3 regions of the Mesorhizobium sp. WSM2240 genome follow, and region 1 is predicted to be linked to each of the others. Evidence: predicted binding sites of a transcription regulator. Region 1 holds the regulator's gene; each other region holds the start of a gene.
What was found. Region 1 encodes HrcA, which represses chaperone genes, less so after heat shock. Its sites were predicted from a motif close to GTTAGCACTCNCNNNNNGNGAGTGCTAAC; they were not measured.
Positions count from the first base shown of each region.

Region 2: a site for HrcA is predicted at 2,889-2,917, ahead of groES (co-chaperone GroES). Genes of this name have one in related genera too.
Region 3: a site for HrcA is predicted at 3,709-3,737, ahead of ABVK50_RS08660 (co-chaperone GroES). Genes of this name have one in related genera too.

Region 1 is NZ_CP159253.1:5,595,908-5,602,444, reverse strand. It holds gene ABVK50_RS27895 (TAXI family TRAP transporter solute-binding subunit) at 221-1,180, opposite strand; gene cysK (cysteine synthase A) at 1,398-2,378, opposite strand; gene ABVK50_RS27885 (LysE family translocator) at 2,523-3,140, opposite strand; gene ABVK50_RS27880 (hypothetical protein) at 3,262-3,459, opposite strand; gene hrcA (heat-inducible transcriptional repressor HrcA) at 3,534-4,604, opposite strand; gene rph (ribonuclease PH) at 4,775-5,491, shown strand; gene ABVK50_RS27865 (VOC family protein) at 5,500-5,910, shown strand; gene rdgB (RdgB/HAM1 family non-canonical purine NTP pyrophosphatase) at 5,910-6,537, shown strand, end outside.
Region 2 is NZ_CP159253.1:1,834,249-1,840,785, forward strand. It holds gene ABVK50_RS08800 (sulfite exporter TauE/SafE family protein) at 1-371, opposite strand, end outside; gene groL (chaperonin GroEL) at 823-2,475, opposite strand; gene groES (co-chaperone GroES) at 2,539-2,835, opposite strand; gene ABVK50_RS08815 (hypothetical protein) at 3,104-3,406, opposite strand; gene ABVK50_RS08820 (LysE family translocator) at 3,969-4,601, opposite strand; gene ABVK50_RS08825 (pilus assembly protein TadG-related protein) at 4,793-6,537, opposite strand, start outside.
Region 3 is NZ_CP159253.1:1,799,301-1,805,837, forward strand. It holds gene ABVK50_RS08645 (glycoside hydrolase family 43 protein) at 1-632, shown strand, start outside; gene ABVK50_RS08650 (adenylate/guanylate cyclase domain-containing protein) at 718-1,392, opposite strand; gene groL (chaperonin GroEL) at 1,553-3,184, opposite strand; gene ABVK50_RS08660 (co-chaperone GroES) at 3,243-3,557, opposite strand; gene ABVK50_RS08665 (helix-turn-helix transcriptional regulator) at 3,860-4,192, shown strand; gene ABVK50_RS08670 (arsenate reductase ArsC) at 4,207-4,716, shown strand; gene arsB (ACR3 family arsenite efflux transporter) at 4,777-5,841, shown strand; gene arsC (arsenate reductase (glutaredoxin)) at 5,838-6,257, shown strand; gene ABVK50_RS08685 (metalloregulator ArsR/SmtB family transcription factor) at 6,338-6,537, shown strand, end outside.

The sequences.
Region 1 (6,537 bases):
GTCCGGGCATTCCATTCCGGCAGACTATGCGCTGCCCCGCCTGACGGCACCTTCTCCCCGCATAGAGACGGGGGAGAAGGAAGACTTCAGTTATGGCGAAGCAATCTCCAGCTTTGCAGGATAAGCGTCACGGGCGCAGCATCTCCCTTCTCGCCGTCCTCCACGGGGAGAAGGTCGCGGCAGCGGGATGACGGGCGGCGCCCGCGCCTCTCCAATTAGACTACTTCAGCAGCCCGGCTTCCTTGTAGTAGCGCTCGGCGCCGGGATGCAGCGGGATCGGCATGCCGTCGAGCGCCTTGGCCGGGTCGATCGCCTTGGCGGCGGCGTGGGCGGCGGTCAGCTGGTCGAGATTTTCGAACAGCAGCTTGGTCATCTGATAGGCGATCTCGTCGGAGACGCCGTCATGCGTGACGAGGAAATTGCCCACCGCGGCGGTTTCGACATCGGCCGTCTGGCCGTCATAGGTGCCGGCAGGGATCACGACGGACATGTAGGGCGAGCCGATCTTTTCGACGACGTCCTTGGGTACGGCAACCACATTGATCGGCAGCGAAGTGGCAAGGTCGCGGATCGATGCGACGCCGAGGCCGGCCGACTGCAGCGTCGCGTCGAGCTGGCGGTTCTTGATGAGTTCGACCGATTCGGCGAAGGGCAGATATTCGACCTTACCGAGATCCTCATATTTCATGCCGGCGGCGGCGAAGATGGCGCGGGCGTTGAGCTCCGTGCCGGAAGCCGGCGCACCGACCGACAGGCTTTTGCCCTTCAAATCCTCCAGCGTCTTGATGCCGGATTCCTGGCTGGCGACGATCTGGATGTAATTGGGATAGATGGCCGCGATGCCGCGCAATTTGTCGAGCTTGCCAGGGAAGCCGGCCTCGGTGTTGCCCTCGGCGGCGAGCTTCACCGAATCGCCGAGCGCAAACGCGATCTCGCCTTTGCCCTGCTGCAGGAGGTTCAGGTTCTCGACCGACGCTTTGGTGGCCTGAACCTGGGTGCGCGCGCCTTCGATGCCTTTGCCGTAGATCTCCGACAGCGCGACGCCGAGCGGATAATAGACGCCGGAAGTGCCGCCGGTGAGCACGTTGATGAATTCCTGCGCCTTGGCCGACACAGCGCCAAAGCCGAGCGACAGCGCAACGGCGCCGACAGCAAGCATCCTGGTTTTCAGATTGAGCATGCGGTTCCTCCCGGACAGTCTTTTCATGGATCGCGCCGTCTGGCGGCGGCGCGGGCTGGGAAGACTGTTTTAGCGGCTGGGGCGGAAATGCAAAGGGTTTATTGGCGGGGCGCTTCCTCGCCTGCAGATGACAGGACAGGAAGAATGAGCATTTCGTCTCCACCCCCACCCGTCGGCTACGCCGACACCCTCCCCGCAGGGGGAGGGATAGACCTCCTTAACCGCCAAGCCCTTCAAACAGGATCGTCGAGAGATAGCGCTCGGCGAAGGAGGGGATGACTACGACCATGTTCTTGCCGGCGTTTTCCGGCCGCGAGCCGACCACGATCGCAGCCTGGAGGGCCGCGCCGGACGAGATGCCGACCGGCACGCCTTCCAGGCGGGCGACGAGACGGGCGTTGGCGATGGCGTCCTCGTTGGAGGACTGGACGATCTCGTCATAGATGGTCGTGTCGAGAATTTTGGGCGCGAAGCCGGCGCCGATGCCCTGGATCTTGTGCGGGCCTGGCTGGCCGCCCGACAGCACCGGGGAGGCTTCGGGCTCGACAGCCACGACATGCAGCGATGGCTTGCGCTTCTTGATGACCTGGCCGACGCCGGTGATGGTGCCGCCGGTGCCGATGCCGGAGATGAAAATGTCGACGGCGCCCTGGGTGTCGTTCCAGATCTCCTCGGCCGTGGTGGTGCGATGGATCTCGGGGTTCGCGGGATTCTCGAACTGCTGCGGAATGACCGCGCCGGGAATGGTCTGCACCAGTTCCTCGGCTTTGGCGATGGCGCCCTTCATGCCCTTCGCCCCTTCAGTCAGCACCAGTTCCGCGCCAAGGAGCGCCAGCATCTTGCGGCGCTCGATCGACATGGTTTCCGGCATGGTCAGGATCAGCTTGTAGCCCTTGGCCGCGGCGGCGAAGGCAAGCGCTATGCCGGTATTGCCCGATGTCGGCTCGATCAGCGTGTTCTTGCCGGGGGAGATGGTGCCGGCGGCTTCCAGCGCCTCGATCATCGCCACGCCGATGCGGTCCTTGACGCTGGCGATCGGATTGAAGAATTCGAGCTTGGCGAGAAGATTGGCGACGATTCCCTTTTCGCTCGCGAACTTGTCCAGCCTGATCAGCGGCGTATCGCCGATCGTTTCGGTGATGGAATTGAAGATGCGCCCGCGACCCGGTACGCGCGTCGAGGTGGCCGGCTTGTTCATCGATTTCGCTCCCGCTGGATTTTCACCGCGCAGGATAGTCCTGCGTCCCGGAAAAACCGAGTGGGCGGCATGCTGAAATGGTCTTTCGCGCGGAAAACGGTTTCTGAAAACGGGCTGCTCGCAGAATCGTTTGGCGCGACGAGCCTACTGGCGAGACGCGATGGCGAGCGCCGCGCCCGCCATGAAGGCAGCCGCCGTGCGGTTCAGCGCCTTCAGCGCGCGCGGCGTCTTCAGGAACCAGCGCGCCTTGGCGGCAAGCGCCAGATAGGGCACCAGCACGACGAGCAGCACCACCACGGTCAACGCAGCCAGGATCGCGTAATCGGCGAAAGTGATGGTGCGCAGGTCGACCAGCGTCGGCGTCAGCGCCAGATAGAAGATCATAGTCTTGGGGTTGCCGAGCGTGACGGCGAGCCCGGCGAGAAAGCTGGCCGCGAGCCCGCCTTTGCCCTTCCGCGCCTCGACGTTTTCCGGCGTGATGCCGCTCTTCCAGAAGCTCCAGGCCAGCCAGGCGAGATAGGCGACGCCGAGCCACTTGATGACCAGGAACACGGTGCCGAAGGTCTGGGCCACCAGCGCCAGGCCGAGCACGACGGCGGTAAGATAGGTCAAATCGCCGACGACCAGCCCGAACGACATTGCCAGCGCCGAACGGAAGCCGGAGCCGAGCGCGCGGGCGACGAGCGCGGTGACACCCGGCCCGGGAATGGCGGCGGCAATGGCGAGCGCAAGGCTATAAGCGAGAAAGCCGGCAAGGGTCATGGGTTGAGTCTCATTGGTGTCGCGCCCCTATCGCACAGGCGCGCCGCTGCGGGAATACGGCAGCAGCTTCCATGGCTTGGCGCAACCGTGCGCGGCTCTCATGATGACGGTGATGGCACGCTTAGTTGCCGCCGGCGTATAGGCCCTCGTCGAGACTTTTTTCCAGCGCCACGAGGTCGTCCGGCAGCGGCATGCCCATGGCGCGCAATTCGTTGAGCTTTTCGCGCAATTGCTCACGCACTTCATGATCGTCGGCGGGCTGGTTGACCATCCCTTCCAAAAGCAGACTGATCTGGGCCTTGATCTGTTCGAGCGCCATGGCGGACCCCCTTTGCTCAAGCTCCAAGCTTACACCGAATGCGTGAAGGCCGCCACCGGGGCCGCCAGAGCGGCTCAACGCAGCATGCGCGAGATGAGCTGGGCGGTGTAGTCGACCATCGGCACGATGCGGGCGTAGTTCAGCCTGGTCGGGCCGATGACGCCGAGCGCGCCGACGACGCGGGCGTCCTTGTCGCGGTAGGGCGCGACCACCAGCGAGGAGCCGGACAGCGAAAACAGCTTATTCTCGGAACCGATGAAGATGCGCACGCCGGAGCCTGCCTCCGCGAGGTCGAGGAGCTGAACCATGCCCTCCTTGGTCTCGAGATCCTCGAAAAGATGCCGGAGCAGTTCGAGGTCGGCCTGGGCGGTGACGTTTTCCAGAAGATTGGCGCGGCCGCGCACGATCAGTCGCGAAGGCAGCCCGCTTTCGGAACCGGCCCAGATGGCAAGACCCTTTTCCACCAGGTCCTGCGATAGCGTGTCCAGGGCGGCCCTTGTCTCCTCCTTGAGACGCGCAATCTCCGCCCGAGCCTCTGCAAGCGTGCGGCCGCGTATATGAGCGTTGAGGAAGTTCGAAGCTTCGTGAAGCTGCGAGTTGGTGACGCCGGCCGGCAACTCGACCACGCGGTTTTCGACGTCGCCGTTCTGCGTGACCATGATTGCCAAGGCGCGCTCGGGCTCGAGCTGGATGAACTCGATATGCTTCAGCGGCACTTCGTTCTTGGCGGCGAGCACGAGGCCGGCGCCGCGCGACATGCCGGACAGCATCTGGCTGGCTTCGGTCAGCATGTGCTCCAGCGTGGCGCCGCTGCCGGAAGCCTTGAGCTGCGCCTCGATGGAGCGGCGCTCTTCGTCCGACAGGTCGCCGAGCTCCATGAAGGCGTCGACGAAGAAGCGCAGCCCCTTCTGGGTAGGCAGGCGGCCGGCCGAAATATGCGGCGCATAGACGAGTCCGAGATGTTCGAGATCGCTCATCACATTGCGCACGGTGGCCGGCGACAGCGACGAAGGCAGCATGCGCGACAGGTTGCGCGAACCAACCGGCTCGCCGTCGAGAAGATAGGAATCGACGATGCGCCGGAAGATTTCGCGGGAACGCGTGTCAAGCGATTGCAGATTCTGATCCAGAACCGGTTTGGTCATCGGGTCTCCACACCTCAGCCCAAAATATAGACGTGGCCGGCGCGAACACAACCTTGCGCCGCGGCCGGCCGGTTTTCCTTTGCGCAGGCGACTCACAGGGGTTACAAGCCGCCGGCAAAGAGACCGCTCAAAGCCGGCCTCCGTTTTCGAATTCGAGAAGAAAGTGCCTGATGCGCCCCTCAAAACGCCAATATGACGAAATGCGCGCAATTTCCTTCGAGCGCAACGTTTCCAAGCACGCCGAAGGCTCGTGCCTGGTGAAATTCGGCGACACGCACGTATTGTGCACGGCGAGCCTGGAGGAGCGCGTGCCGGGCTGGATGCGCAATTCCGGCAAGGGCTGGGTGACGGCGGAATACGGCATGCTGCCGCGCTCGACCGGCGAGCGCATGCGCCGTGAGGCCTCGGCCGGCAAGCAGGGCGGGCGCACGCTGGAAATCCAGCGTCTGATCGGGCGATCCTTGCGCGCCGTCGTCGATCTGGAGGCGCTCGGCGAAATGCAGATCACCGTCGACTGCGATGTGATCCAGGCAGATGGCGGCACGCGAACGGCGGCGATCACCGGCGGCTGGGTGGCGCTGCACGACTGCCTGCGCTGGATGGAGGCGCGCCAGATGACAAGCGTGTCGAAAGTGCTGAAGGACCATGTCGCCGCGATCTCCTGCGGCATCTATGACGGCCAGCCGGTGCTCGATCTCGATTATCTCGAGGATTCGTCGGCCGGCACCGACGCCAATTTCGTCATGACCGGCAAGGGCGGCATCGTCGAAATCCAGGGCACGGCCGAGGGCGTGCCCTTCACCGAGGAAGAATTCGCGGCGCTGATGGCTCTGGCCAAGAAGGGCATTTCGCGGCTGGTCAGCCTGCAGCAGATGGCGGTGGCATAGAGGCAATCATGACCCCCTCCGCAGTCCTCGAATCCGCGCTTTACGTCGCCGACCTCGATGCGGCGGAGGCGTTTTACGGCGAGGTGCTGGGGCTGGAGGTGATTGCCAAGGTGGAGGGCCGCCACGTCTTCTTCCGCTGCGGGACGGGCGTGCTTCTGCTGTTCAACGCCGAGGCGACGCGGCAGGCGCCGCCGCCGGATGCGAAACTACCGGTGCCGCCGCACGGCACGGTTGGCCAGGGGCATCTCTGCTTTGCCGCGACTGCGGAGGAGATCGCGCGGTGGAAAGCGCATCTCGGGGCGCGGAATATCGATATCGAAGCCGATTTCGAGTGGCCGAATGGCGGCCGCTCAATCTATTTCCGCGATCCATCCGGCAATTCGCTGGAATTCGCCGAGCCGAGAATCTGGGGAATGTGATGCGGCCGCTGGAAGACAAAAAAATCGTCGTCGCGAGCCATAACGACGGAAAGCTGCGCGAATTCGCCCAACTGATGGCGCCGTTCGGCTTCGAGGCCAAGTCGGCTGCGGAACTTGGACTGCCCGAGCCGGACGAAACCGGCACGACTTTCGAGGAGAATGCCTACATCAAAGCTTTCGCGGCAGCCAAGGCGACCGGCCTGCCGGCGCTCTCCGACGATTCCGGGCTCTGCGTCGACGCGCTGGACGGGCAGCCCGGAATCTACACCGCCAACTGGGCCGAAACCCCCGAAGGGGGGCGCGACTTCGCAATCGCCATGCAACGCACCGAAATCGCACTGCATGAAGTGGGCGCGTCCGATCCCGCACGCCGCACCGGCAAGTTCGTCGCCGTGATCTGCCTCGCCTGGCCGGACGGCCATGCCGAGTATTTCCGCGGCGAGGCGGAAGGCACGCTGGTGTGGCCGCCGCGCGGCGACAAGGGTTTCGGCTACGATCCGGTATTCCAGCCGAACGGCTACGACAAGACCTTCGGCGAGATGGACGCCGAACAGAAGCACGGCTGGAAGCCGGGCCAGGCCGAGGCGCTGTCGCACCGCGCCCGCGCCTTCCAGAAATTCGCTCAGC
Region 2 (6,537 bases), 1.9 Mb from region 1:
CTCGGAATCTTGCGAAACGACCGCAGGAACAGCCAGAGCCCGATCACGGCGAGATAGGTTGTGACGTAGGGCTTCACCATGTCGCCGTCGAATGAGGTCAGCACGAACGCGCCGAGGCAGCCGCCGAGGATGCCGAATGGCGCAAGCCGCCAGAACAGTTTCCAGTCGATGTTGCGGTGGTAGTGGTGCGCCGTCCCGGAAGCGGCCGTGGTGAACACTTCCGCCGCATGCACGGCAGCGGAGGCCTGCGCCGGCGGAACGCCGAAGGAGAGCAGCACGGTGGAGGAGATCGCGCCGTAGGCCATGCCGAGCGCGCCGTCGACCGCTTGGGCAAGAAAGCCGACTATGGCGAACAGAATGAATTCAGTCATTGAAAGTGCGCCATATGGCTTGTGAATTGGGCTTGCCCTTCCGCACTGTAGAGCACGCTGGCCACCTGTGGGCAAAGTACGATATTCCAGAGACGGCTGCCGGCTTGGCGGAAATATCGTGACGCCGTGCAAATTTTTGAAAAGCGAATCCTAGAGGCTCAAGGCAAAGGCAATTTCGCCGGATGGTTCGGGATTCGCCGTGCGCCATCGGTCGTGTTTGCTCATATGAAAAAGCGCCCCTCACAGCTTTTAGGTGCGGGGGGCGCCTTTTTGTCAAATTCGTTTCTTCGGATTTCTCTTCCGAAACTCCTCTGACATCGCGCTAACGCCGACCCCGGTCGTTGGTTCCAAAAAAATTTCGCAAGCGCCGAACTTTTTCCAACCGGGTTCGCCGCAAAGAAAAAGGGCGGCATCGCTGCCGCCCTTCCGAGATTTTCGAGATGCGTGGACCTTAGAAATCCATGCCGCCCATGCCGCCCATGCCGCCGCCGGGCATGCCGCCCGGCATGCCGCCAGCGGACTCCTTCTTCGGAGCCTCGGCGATCATGGCTTCGGTGGTGACCAGCAGGCCGGCGACCGAGGCCGCATCCTGGAGAGCCGTGCGAACGACCTTCATCGGATCGACGATACCCATGGCGATCATGTCGCCATACTCGCCGGTCTGGGCATTGAAGCCGTAGGTCACGCTCTTGTTGTCGAGGATCTTGCCGGCAACGATCGAGGCTTCGGCCCCGGCGTTAGCGGCGATCTGACGAGCCGGCGCCTGCAGTGCGCGCCGCACGATGTTGACGCCGGCTTGCTGGTCCGAGTTCACACCGGTCGCCTTGATGGCCAGTGAAGCGCGCAGAAGCGCTACACCGCCGCCAGCGACAATGCCTTCTTCAACGGCCGCACGCGTCGCGTTCAGCGCGTCGTCGACGCGGTCCTTCTTCTCCTTGACCTCGACTTCGGTCGCACCGCCGACGCGGATGACGGCAACGCCGCCGGCCAGCTTGGCGAGACGCTCCTGCAGCTTTTCACGGTCGTAGTCCGAGGTGGTCTCCTCGATCTGCTGCTTGATCTGGGCGACGCGGCCCTGGATCTCGGCCTTCTTGCCGGCGCCGTCGACGATGGTGGTGTTCTCCTTGGAGATCGACACCTTCTTGGCGCGGCCGAGCATGTTGAGGCCGACATTCTCAAGCTTGATGCCGAGGTCTTCGGAGATGACCTGGCCGCCTGTCAGGATGGCGATGTCTTCCAGCATGGCCTTGCGGCGATCGCCGAAGCCCGGAGCCTTGACGGCAGCGATCTTCAGGCCGCCACGCAGCTTGTTGACCACCAGCGTGGCCAGAGCCTCGCCCTCGACGTCCTCGGAGATGATGAGGAGCGGCTTGGAGGTCTGGACGACAGCCTCAAGGATCGGCAGCATCGCCTGGAGGTTGGACAGCTTCTTCTCGTGGAGCAGGATGTAGGCGTCTTCCAGGTCAGCAACCATCTTGTCAGGGTTGGTGACGAAGTAGGGGCTGAGGTAGCCGCGGTCGAACTGCATGCCTTCAACGACCTCGAGCTCGGTCTCGGCGGTCTTGGCTTCCTCGACGGTGATGACGCCTTCGTTGCCGACCTTCTGCATCGCCTTGGCGATCATTTCGCCGATGTCGGTCTCGCCGTTAGCGGAGATCGTGCCGACCTGTGCGACTTCCTCGGAAGTCTTGATCTTCTTGGTGTTCTTGTTGAGGAACGCCACTACCTCGGTCACGGCCAGATCGATGCCGCGCTTCAGGTCCATCGGGTTCATGCCGGCGGCAACGGCCTTGTGGCCTTCCTGCACGATCGACTGGGCGAGAACCGTGGCGGTCGTGGTGCCGTCGCCGGCGATGTCGTTGGTCTTCGAAGCGACTTCGCGGACCATCTGGGCGCCCATGTTCTCGAACTTGTCCTCAAGCTCGATTTCCTTGGCGACGGTGACGCCGTCCTTGGTGATGCGCGGGGCGCCGAACGACTTGTCGATGACGACGTTGCGGCCCTTGGGGCCGAGCGTCACCTTCACCGCATCGGCGAGGATGTTGACGCCGCGCAGCATGCGCTCGCGGGCGTCGCGGGAGAATTTTACGTCTTTAGCAGCCATTTTTTAGCTCCTGGGCTCAGTGCCCTTAAAGGTCTGTTGAAGAGGCGAACTGGTTTCGGCGATTCAGCCGATGATGCCCATGATGTCGGATTCCTTCATGATCAGAAGGTCTTCGCCATTGAGCTTCACTTCGGTGCCGGACCACTTGCCGAACAGGATGCGGTCGCCCGCCTTGACATCGAGCGGAACAAGCTTGCCCGCTTCGTCGCGCGCGCCGGAGCCGACGGCGATGATCTCGCCTTCCTGCGGCTTTTCCTTTGCGGTGTCGGGAATGATGATCCCGCCGGCGGTCTTCGCTTCGGACTCGACGCGGCGAACGACCACGCGGTCATGCAGCGGCCGGAAATTCGACTTTGCCATTTTTGGATGTCCCTGGTGCGGATGTTGAACGGTGCTCCGTTGCCGGAGCGGGGGTTAGCACTCATTGGAGGCGAGTGCTAACGTGGCGGTGAAATAGGCTCTCGGCAAATGCGAGTCAAGATGGGAGAGCAGCGGCGAGAAGCAAAGTTTTCGCGTGGCTGCGGCAGCGGAGGGGCGGTTTTGCGGCCCCTCCAAAGGTGAAAGCGTTTCCTGTGTTGCGGGCGGGCCGACAGGCGCAGTTTGGCTGCCAGCCGCTTGTTCCGCTGTCTCACAGCACGTCCGCCAGCACCGGCGGGCAGGTGAAGTCGGCAGGCAAGGGCTTGAACCGCAGCTGATTGAACGACCCTTCGGCGAAGAACATCGCGTGAAGATCGTCAGGACCGGCGCGCAGCAGGAAAAAAATCATGCTCATCGCCAGCGCCTGGGATCGCGGCGTGTCGGTGAGGCCGTCAGGCGACAGAGCGTCGCCGGTGAGCAGCGCCGAGAGCCGGTGCGCAAGGACGATGAGGCGCTCATAGGCCGCACCGCATTCGGGACTGAACTCGATGTCTTGTCTGCTCTTTCTGGTCATGTGTCGGTCTTTCCTTGTTTGAGGCCAAGCGGAAGCGTTCCCGCGCTTCATCTCGAAGCCGGGGTGTGGGGAGCGGCGCATGGCAGCGACGCCTAATCAATAGTTTAGTTGACGCGCTGCCATGCGCCGCCGGCGTTTTCTCCCCTGATCGCAGTCCGGCCCATCGCTCTGTCCCGGTATTTAAGGGACGGAGCGCGGGCGCTCAGGCGCGACCCGGGGCCGGAGAGACCCGCGCGACCCAGCGGGCATCGTCTCCGGCGCCACACTTGCCTGGATGCCGGTCGTGTACACCCGTCCCCACCAGCAAGCTGCCGGGAGTTAGTATGAGGGAGCGGCCGGATGTGTGAACAAACAGGAGGGTGAAGATTCCTGAAGAATCTTACATCCCATTGATCCGGAAGCAATATTTCTTCGTTTTGGCCGGAACGGGAGTGAATTCCATCCACAACGGAAGCTCGTGTGGCGGGTCAGGAGTACACGGAGAGGGGACCATGCGAAGCATGGTAGAGGGGCGAGAACGGCACCGCCAAACCGCCAACTTTGGCGATTTGCTGCAAACCCCTCAGCGCTGCGCCTCGGTCGCCATCCTGAGCGCCAGGCCGGCGAGCACCGTACCCATCAGCCAGCGCTGAACGACCAGCCAGAGCGGCCGTCCGGCCAGGAAAGCGGCGATTGAACCCGCCATGACCGCGATGATCGAATTGACGGTGACGCTGATAGTGATCTGCACCCCGCCGAGCACCAGCAGTTGCGCAAGAACGCTACCCTGCTCGGGGCTGATGAACTGCGGCAGCAGCGACAGATACATGACCGCCACCTTGGGGTTCAGGAGGTTGGTCATGAGCCCCATCATGAACAGTTTTCTGGCGCTATCCTTCGGCAGTTGCCGCACCTGGAACGGCGAACGGCCGCCCGGCCGCACCGCCTGCCAGGCAAGCCACAGGAGATAGAGCGCGCCGCCGAAGCGCAGCGCGTCATAGGCATAGGGCACGGCGAGCACCAATGCGGTGATGCCGAAGGCGGCGCAGAGGATGTAGAAGACGAAGCCCACCGCTACGCCGCCCAGAGAAACCAGCCCGGCTATCGGCCCCTGCGACAGCGAGCGCGAGATCAGGTAGATCATGTTGGGCCCGGGCGTCAGCACCATGCCCAGCGCAATCAGGGCGAAGGCTGCGAGATTCGTAAGCTCGGGCATGGAAAAATCCGGAACCGGGATTGCGGCGGGCGGATAGCCCAACCGCGCGGACCATGGTCCAGCTGCGCTCGATCCTCAAGTTCCTGGCGCGGAAAAGGATTGCGCCACGCCAGGATTGTCAAAGCCGTCGACGAAAAGCAAAACGCCCCACCGGAAGGGCGGGGCGTCGTCGTCCGCGGCTTGAAATTGCGCTATCCGACGATGCGCAGGTTCGAAAGTTCGTCGGCGATCTCCTTGAACTTTTCCGCGAGATTGCTGCCGGTGGCATTGTAAAACAGCTTCTTCGGCGTTCCATCCGCGTTTTTCTTGAAACGGGAGTCGGAGGCGCACTTGGTCAACGCCTCGATAGCCTTCTTCTCGCTCGCCACGCTGGTGCTCAAATCGAGCGAGACGGTCACCACGATGATGTTGCCTTGGTCGGGAGCCTTTGCGTTGGCGCAGACCATCTGCAACTGCTCGTCCATCGCCGCCTGATAGTTTGTGCTCGTATAGGTCGATTTGCCGACATTGCCAGACGTGTCCATGAACATGCGCGTGATGCCGGTGCCGTTGTATCCCTTGCCGGTATAGCCATAGGCCGCGTAGGTCGATCTAAGTCGGGCAAGATCATAGCCGCTGTTGTCGGATAGATCGCCATAGGTGTTTGCGCCATCGGTTAGCACGATGATGACCTTGTCATTGCCTTTCTCGATCTCGGGACGGCCTTCCGTGAAGGGCGCGCCGTGGGAGACCACGCGCCAACCCCACGCAGTTCCTTCCGGTACGTTGGTGTTGCCGCCCGGCTTCATGCTATCGATCGCGCCGAGGATCACCTTCTTGCCCTCGGCGGTCGTAACGTCGTGCAGGGGTGTTATGGGATTGGTGGTGCATGAGGAATTGGGTCCGTCGCCAGAATCCGGATTGGTGGACCCGAAAGGCTTGACCCGAAAGTATTTGCGCATGTCGGTCAGCCGGGAAACAGCGCCGGCGGTCGTGTAGGCCGTGTCGGCCCAGTCGGTCCACCAATTGTTCGAGTAGTAGAAATCGTCCGCATTGAGATCGGCGACGCCGTCACGGTCCAGATCGCGCCAAAGATGTTTGGGTTCGTCCGGAGCAAACATCGGCACGAACAGTGTGGCGGGATTGGAGCTTGTTGGCGTCGCGTCGTTGTTGTTGTAGGGAGCGGGTCGAGCCTCGATGCAACCCTGCCACGATGCAAACTGGCTTGTTATATAAGTATAGTCCCAGCTATACTGTCTGCACGTGCCGTTGCTCCACCATTTGACGCAATGACGCGAGCCGGGAACCTCTTCCCGTCCGGTTTCCGCGATTATATCGGCGTAAAGGCTGAAGCGGGTGAGCGGCTGGTCTTTTGTTTCACCCCAGCCCACGCCACGCTTGTACCAGACGTCGCCGACCTTTTCGGCGTATTTGTTCGGGTCCCTGGCGGCGGTCATAGTTGACCAGTCGAAATTTTCGTGATGGACGGGCGAAATGCCCTTCGTGTCCATCCAGGGCTCAGCATCGTTATCGGGAGCGATGTTGACCGAGGCGGCAAACGGCACCAGCCCGAACTGGACCGGCTTCGGCACCTGCTTCATCATGGCGGCCTGATTGGCCATCGTTTCGACCAGTTGCTTGGCAGCGGCCTTTAAGAGAACAATTCGCTGCTGGCCGGTGCCCGAGCCGTATTCGGCCATCGATCCGGAATTGTCGAGAACCAGCGCCACTTCGAGCGTGTTCTTCAGCCGCACTTCCGACTTGGCCGCGACATTGACCGTACTCTGATCGCGCGGCTGCCCGATCAGTTCCGTGAAGGCCGGCAGGAAGTACGGTTCATATTTCAGACCCGCCGTCAACTTAAGCGTACCGCCGCCGGCATTGTTGTTTGGCAACCCGACGGAGAGCGTGGTGTTTGTCGGCTTCACCGGCCCGAGATTGGCTACGAAAAAATCCT
Region 3 (6,537 bases), 1.9 Mb from region 1:
TTCGCCATGATTTCGACGGCGCAGAGCTGCCGCTCGATTTTCAGTGGCTGCGAACGCCTTATCCCGAGCGGCTTTTCTCGCTATCCGGAAAGTCCGGCGCTCTACGCCTCTTCGGGCGCGAATCGATCGGCAGTTGGTACGAGCAGGCGCTGGTCGCCCGGCGGCAGGAAGATTTCTCCTTCCGCGCCGAAACCGAACTCGCCTTTGCGCCGGAGAGTTTCCAGCAGGCGGCCGGGCTGACGCATTATTATAACCGCCACAAGTTCCATTTCCTGGCCGTCACGCATGACGCAAGCCGCGGCCGCGTGCTCACCATCCTGTCCTGCCCCGGCGACTGGCCGAACGGCAAGCTGGACTTTCCGCTCGCCGAGCCGCTGCCGCTCCGCGGAGAGCGTCCGATCGGTCTCGCCGCGGAAGTGGCAGGCGACACCTTGCAGTTCTGGTATCGGGAAGGCGGCGATTGGACGAAGGCAGGACCGGTGCTGGACGCCAGCGTCATTTCCGACGAGGGCGGCCGCGGCGAGCATGGCTCCTTCACCGGCGCCTTCGTCGGCATGGCCGCTTTCGACACGAGCGGCTCCGGCATGCCAGCCGATTTTGAATATTTCAGCTACATCAGGCGCGAGGAGTGAGGTGACGGTCTGGCCACTCGCGGACTTTGCGCATCAAGGGATAATGGTCGACGCGGGCGGGTTGGGCCGGAGGACGGCAAGCCTCTCATCGAGGCAGCGGATAGGTCTGCGGCGACTTGCGATACGCCTCTTCGCATTGGGGCGAGCAAAACCACGGGCCGTCCGGGGCAGCCCGCCGATACGATGCATAAGGAGCATGCATCTTGCACACCGGATCGATCCAGGCCGGGTCTGGCGACGGGGCAAGCTCGATCTCGTAAAGAGGGACTTCATCGGCTACCGATCTAAGCGCCATTTTTCCGAGATCACGCACCACGATTCCTTTGGCGGCAGCCGTCTCGGCAATTGGTTGAGTAGCAAGCAATTGACCGGGGGCTGCAAGCGCGGCGATGCGCGCTGCTATGTTGACGGTCGATCCGAATATATCACTTCCCCTGCGGATGACCTGCCCATGGTTCAGCCCTGCACGCGTTAGCGGCAGGCGCGGCTCTTTTCGGCATGCCTGCAACAGTGTCCCGAGAACCTGGATCGCGATTTCCGGCTCGGGAAACGAGAGCATCGCCTCATCGCCGATCCATTTGATCGGCGGTTCATATCCGTCCAGGGCTTCGCGGACCATTTTCTCGAAAATGTCGAGCACGTCTATCGCGGCTGCGTCTCCGTAGACGTCCGCAATGGCGCTGAATCCGGCAAGATCTATGAATGCGACAGTAGCCGCCGCGCCGGCGGAACTCTGTGTCGGGCTCGCATGGCGTTCCATCGAGATTGCTTAACGCCGATCGCATCGAGTTTCAAATGCAGCCGTCAAGGCGAACTGGCGCTGATCCCAGCCGCTGGGGGAACATTGCTGCAGACCAGCTCCGCATTCTTATAACCTCAATGCAGGTCCACGCCCGCTGCGGGCGTGGACCTGCGCCGTACTAGAAGTCCATACCCGGGCCGCCCGGCATGGCCGGAGCGGGCGTTTCCTTCTTCGGCTTCTCGGCAACCATGGCCTCGGTGGTCACCAGCAGGCCGGCGACCGACGCGGCGTCCTGGAGCGCGGTGCGCACGACCTTGGCCGGGTCGATCACGCCCTGGCCGTAGAGATCGCCGAACTCGTTGGTCTGGGCGTTCCAACCATAGCCGAAGTCGGCGTTTTCGCGCAGCCTGCCGACGATGATCGAGCCCTCGGCGCCAGCATTCTCGGCGATCTGGCGCACCGGCCACTCGATCGCCTTGCGTACGATTTCGACGCCGGTCTTCTGGTCGGGATTGTCGACCTGCACCGTCTCGAGCGCCTTGGCGGCCCTGAGCAGCGCCACGCCGCCGCCGGGCAGGATGCCTTCCTCGACCGCCGCGCGCGTCGCATGCAACGCGTCGTCGACTCTGTCCTTGCGCTCCTTGACCTCGACCTCGGTCGAGCCGCCGACGCGGATGACGGCCACGCCGCCTGCAAGCTTGGCCAACCGCTCCTGCAGCTTCTCGCGGTCGTAGTCAGAGGTGGTCTCCTCGATCTGCGCCTTGATCTGCGTGACGCGGCCCTGGATCTCGTCCTTGCGGCCGGCGCCGTCGACGATTGTGGTGTTCTCCTTCTCGATCACAACCTTCTTGGCCCTGCCGAGCATCTCCAACGTCACATTCTCGAGCTTGATGCCGAGATCTTCGCTGATCGCGGTGCCGCCGGTCAGGATCGCGATATCTTCCAGCATGGCCTTGCGGCGGTCGCCGAAACCCGGCGCCTTGACCGCCGCGACCTTGAGCCCGCCGCGCAGCTTGTTGACCACCAGCGTGGCGAGAGCCTCGCCCTCGACGTCCTCGGCGATGATCAGCAGCGGCTTGGCCGACTGGACCACGGCTTCCAGCACAGGCAGCATGGCCTGCAGGTTGGAGAGCTTCTTCTCATGGATCAGCACATAAGGTTCATCCAGCTCGACCCGCATCTTGTCCTGGTTGGTGATGAAATAGGGCGAGAGATAGCCGCGGTCGAACTGCATGCCTTCGACGACTTCGAGTTCGGTCTCGGCGGTCTTGGCTTCCTCGACGGTGATGACGCCTTCATTGCCGACCTTCTGCATGGCCTCGGCGAGGAAGCGGCCGATCTCGGCGTCGCCATTGGCCGAGATGGTGCCGACCTGCGCGATCTCGTCATTGTTGGTGACTTTGCGGGCGTTGGCCTTCAGCTCGGCAACGACCGCTTCCACGGCCTTGTCGATGCCGCGCTTCAGGTCCATCGGGTTCATGCCCGACGCCACCGCTTTGGCGCCTTCCTTGACGATGGCCTGGGCGAGCACGGTCGCTGTCGTGGTGCCGTCGCCGGCGATGTCGCTGGTCTTGGAGGCGACTTCGCGCACCATCTGCGCGCCCATGTTCTCGAACTTGTCCTCGAGCTCGATTTCCTTGGCGACGGTGACGCCGTCCTTGGTGATGCGCGGGGCGCCGAACGATTTGTCGAGAATGACGTTGCGGCCCTTGGGGCCGAGCGTCACCTTCACCGCATTGGCGAGGATGTCGACGCCGCGCAGCATCTTCTCGCGAGCGTCGGTGTGGAACTTCACTTCCTTGGCAGCCATTGGATCACTCCTTCGAATAGGCAGCTTTCATTGACTGGTGGTTCGCCGTCAGAACCCGTCAGGCGGCGTTCTTCAGTTCGGCGGTGTTCTCGATCACGCCCATCACGTCGCTTTCCTTCATGATGAGCAGATCCTCGCCGTTCAGCTTGATCTCGGTGCCGGACCATTTGCCGAACAGGATACGGTCTCCGACCTTGACGTCGAGCGGCTGAAGCTGGCCGGCTTCGTTGCGCGCGCCGGGTCCGGTGGCGATGACTTCGCCCTCCTGCGGCTTCTCCTTGGCGGTGTCGGGGATGATGATGCCTCCGGCCGTTTTCTCGTCGACCTCGACGCGGCGAACCAGAATACGGTCATGCAATGGACGGAACGTCATGTTGCTCTCCTCATGGACAAACAGATTTGAGGTCCCTGCGCACCGGGCCGGCAATATCGGGCGGCGCGGGGAGCCGCGACCCTTGTTGAGGCGCCGCGCGATTATCGAGCTAGTTTGGAAATTTCAGCTTTCAAGAGGCTCCGGCAAAAATTTTGGCACTCGCGACCGACGAGTGCTAACTCGCCGTGAACCCGTGGCAGTCCGGGGCCAGATTGAAGGCACGCAGGCCAACACCGCAGTTGCGCTATCGTCATCCATCTGTTACGTCCTCCTTAATCTAATTAATCTGGATTTGTGGATACATGGATAAAAAGGCAGCGCTCGCCAGCCTCTCCGCGCTGGGCCAGGATACGAGGCTCGAAGTATTCCGGTTGCTGGTGCGCGCTGGCACCGAAGGTATGCCGGCCGGCGAGGTCGCAACCTCCCTCGGTGCGGTGCAGAACACCATGTCGGCGCATTTGAAAGTGCTCGATCACGCCGGCCTGGTGCGCGCCGAACGCGACGGTCGCACCGTACGCTACGTCGCCGACATGACCGGCTTCCGCGATCTTTTGGCCTACCTGATGGAAGATTGCTGCAATGGTTCGCCGGAGCTCTGCCAGCCAGTGATCCAGGCCGTCACCTGCAATTGCTAGGGAGATTTTCGCCGATGAGCGACCAGCTTTTCAACGTATTGTTTCTCTGCACCGGGAATTCGGCCAGGTCCATTCTCGCCGAGGCGATCCTGAACCGCGTGGGGCAGGGCCGTTTCCGGGCGTTCTCGGCCGGTTCGCAGCCGAAAGGCGAGGTGCATCCCTACGCCCTCCAACTTCTCACGAGCCTCAACCATGATGCTTCCTTTGCCCGCTCGAAAAGCTGGGAAGAGTTTGCCGCCCGGGGCGCGCCGGAGATGAACTTCGTCTTCACCGTCTGCGACAATGCGGCGAACGAGGCCTGCCCGGTGTGGCCGGGGCAGCCGATGACAGCGCATTGGGGCGTGCCGGACCCCGCGGCGGTCGACGGCACCGAGGCGGAAAAGCACCTCGCCTTCGCCGACGCATACCGCATGCTCAACAACCGGATCTCGATCTTCACCAACCTGCCGATGGCCAGGCTGGACCGGCTCTCGCTGCAGAAGCGGCTGGACGAGATCGGGCGCAATCTGCCCGAGGCCGGCTGACCCGAGGAATACGAAATGACAGACCGCACTTTCGACACCGCCGAGCGTACGCCGGCCGGCATCGGCTTCTTCGAAAAATACCTGACGCTCTGGGTCGCGCTTTGCATAGTTGCCGGCATAGCGCTCGGCCACATCCTGCCGGGGGCGTTCCGCGTAATCGCCGCGGCTGAAGTGGCCAAGGTCAACATACCGGTGGCGGTGCTCATCTGGCTGATGATCGTCCCGATGCTGCTGCGCGTCGATTTCGGCTCGCTTGCCCGGGTCGGCACATATTGGCGCGGCATCGGCGTAACGCTATTCGTCAACTGGGCGGTGAAGCCGTTCTCGATGGCGCTGCTCGGCTGGCTCTTCATAGGCTGGCTGTTCCGGCCCTGGCTGCCCGGCGACCAGATCGATTCCTATATTGCCGGCCTGATCATCCTGGCGGCGGCGCCCTGTACGGCGATGGTGTTCGTGTGGTCGAACCTGACCAGGGGAGAGCCGAATTTCACGCTGTCGCAGGTTGCGCTCAACGACGCGATCATGATCGTCGCCTTCGCGCCGATCGTTGGACTGCTCCTCGGGCTGTCGGCGATCACCGTGCCTTGGGATACGCTCGTGCTATCGGTCGTCCTCTACATCCTCATTCCGGTAATCGTAGCACAGGTAGTCCGCCGCCGCGTACTCGCGAGCGGGGGCGAGGGCGCGCTGAACAGCCTGCTCGCTGCCATGCAGCCGCTGTCCCTGGTATCGCTGCTGGCGACGCTCGTGCTCTTGTTCGGGTTCCAGGGCGAGCAGATCATCGCCCAGCCGATGGTGATCGCGCTGCTTGCCGTGCCTATCCTGATCCAGGTCTATTTCAATTCGGGGCTTGCCTACCTCCTGAACCGCATTTCGGGTGAACGGCATTGCGTCGCCGGGCCGTCGGCCCTCATCGGCGCATCCAACTTCTTCGAGCTCGCAGTAGCCGCGGCGATCGTATTGTTCGGGTTGAATTCGGGGGCGGCTCTCGCCACTGTGGTCGGCGTGCTGATCGAGGTGCCGGTCATGCTGTCCGTGGTGTGGATCGTCAACCGCAGCAAGGGCTGGTACGAGAGCGGCCCCGCTGTGCGCCGCGCAACGCCGATTGAAGGGCCTGCCGAATGACCGTCACTATCTATCACAATCCGGCCTGCGGCACGTCCCGCAACACGCTGGCCATGATCAGGCAGTCCGGCGAGGAGCCGGAGGTGATCGAATATCTCAAGAATCCGCCGTCGCGCGAAAGACTTGTCGAGCTTCTCAAGGCGATGGGAATGACCCCGCGCGAACTGCTTCGCGAGAAGGGCACGCCCTATTCGGAGCTTGGGCTGGGCGATCCGAAATTGAGCGACGACGAACTGATAGATTTCATGCTGGCGCACCCGATCCTGATCAATCGCCCGATCGTCGTGACGCCGCTGGGCTCGGTTCTGGCGCGGCCCTCCGAACGGGTCCTCGAGGTCCTGCCCAATCCGGAGATCGGCTCTTTCACGAAAGAAGACGGCGAGGTGGTGAGCGGATCCAGGGGCCGGCGCGGCTGACAGCCTGCCGTATCGCCATCTATTTCGATTTTCATCGAAATTCTATTGACAACCCACAAGGCCAGCAATATGGTATTTCCATGAAACTCGAAAAAGCAGCCAATCAACTCGAAGCGCTGGGAAATCCGACCCGGCTCCAACTCTACCGCACCTTGGTTCGCGCCGGGGAGGAGGGGCTGCCAGTCGGGCGTATCCAGGAAAAGCTGGATATAGCCGCTTCGACGCTCTCGCATCATTTGAAGCGCCTGGTCGACACCGGACTGGTGACGCAAGAGCGGCA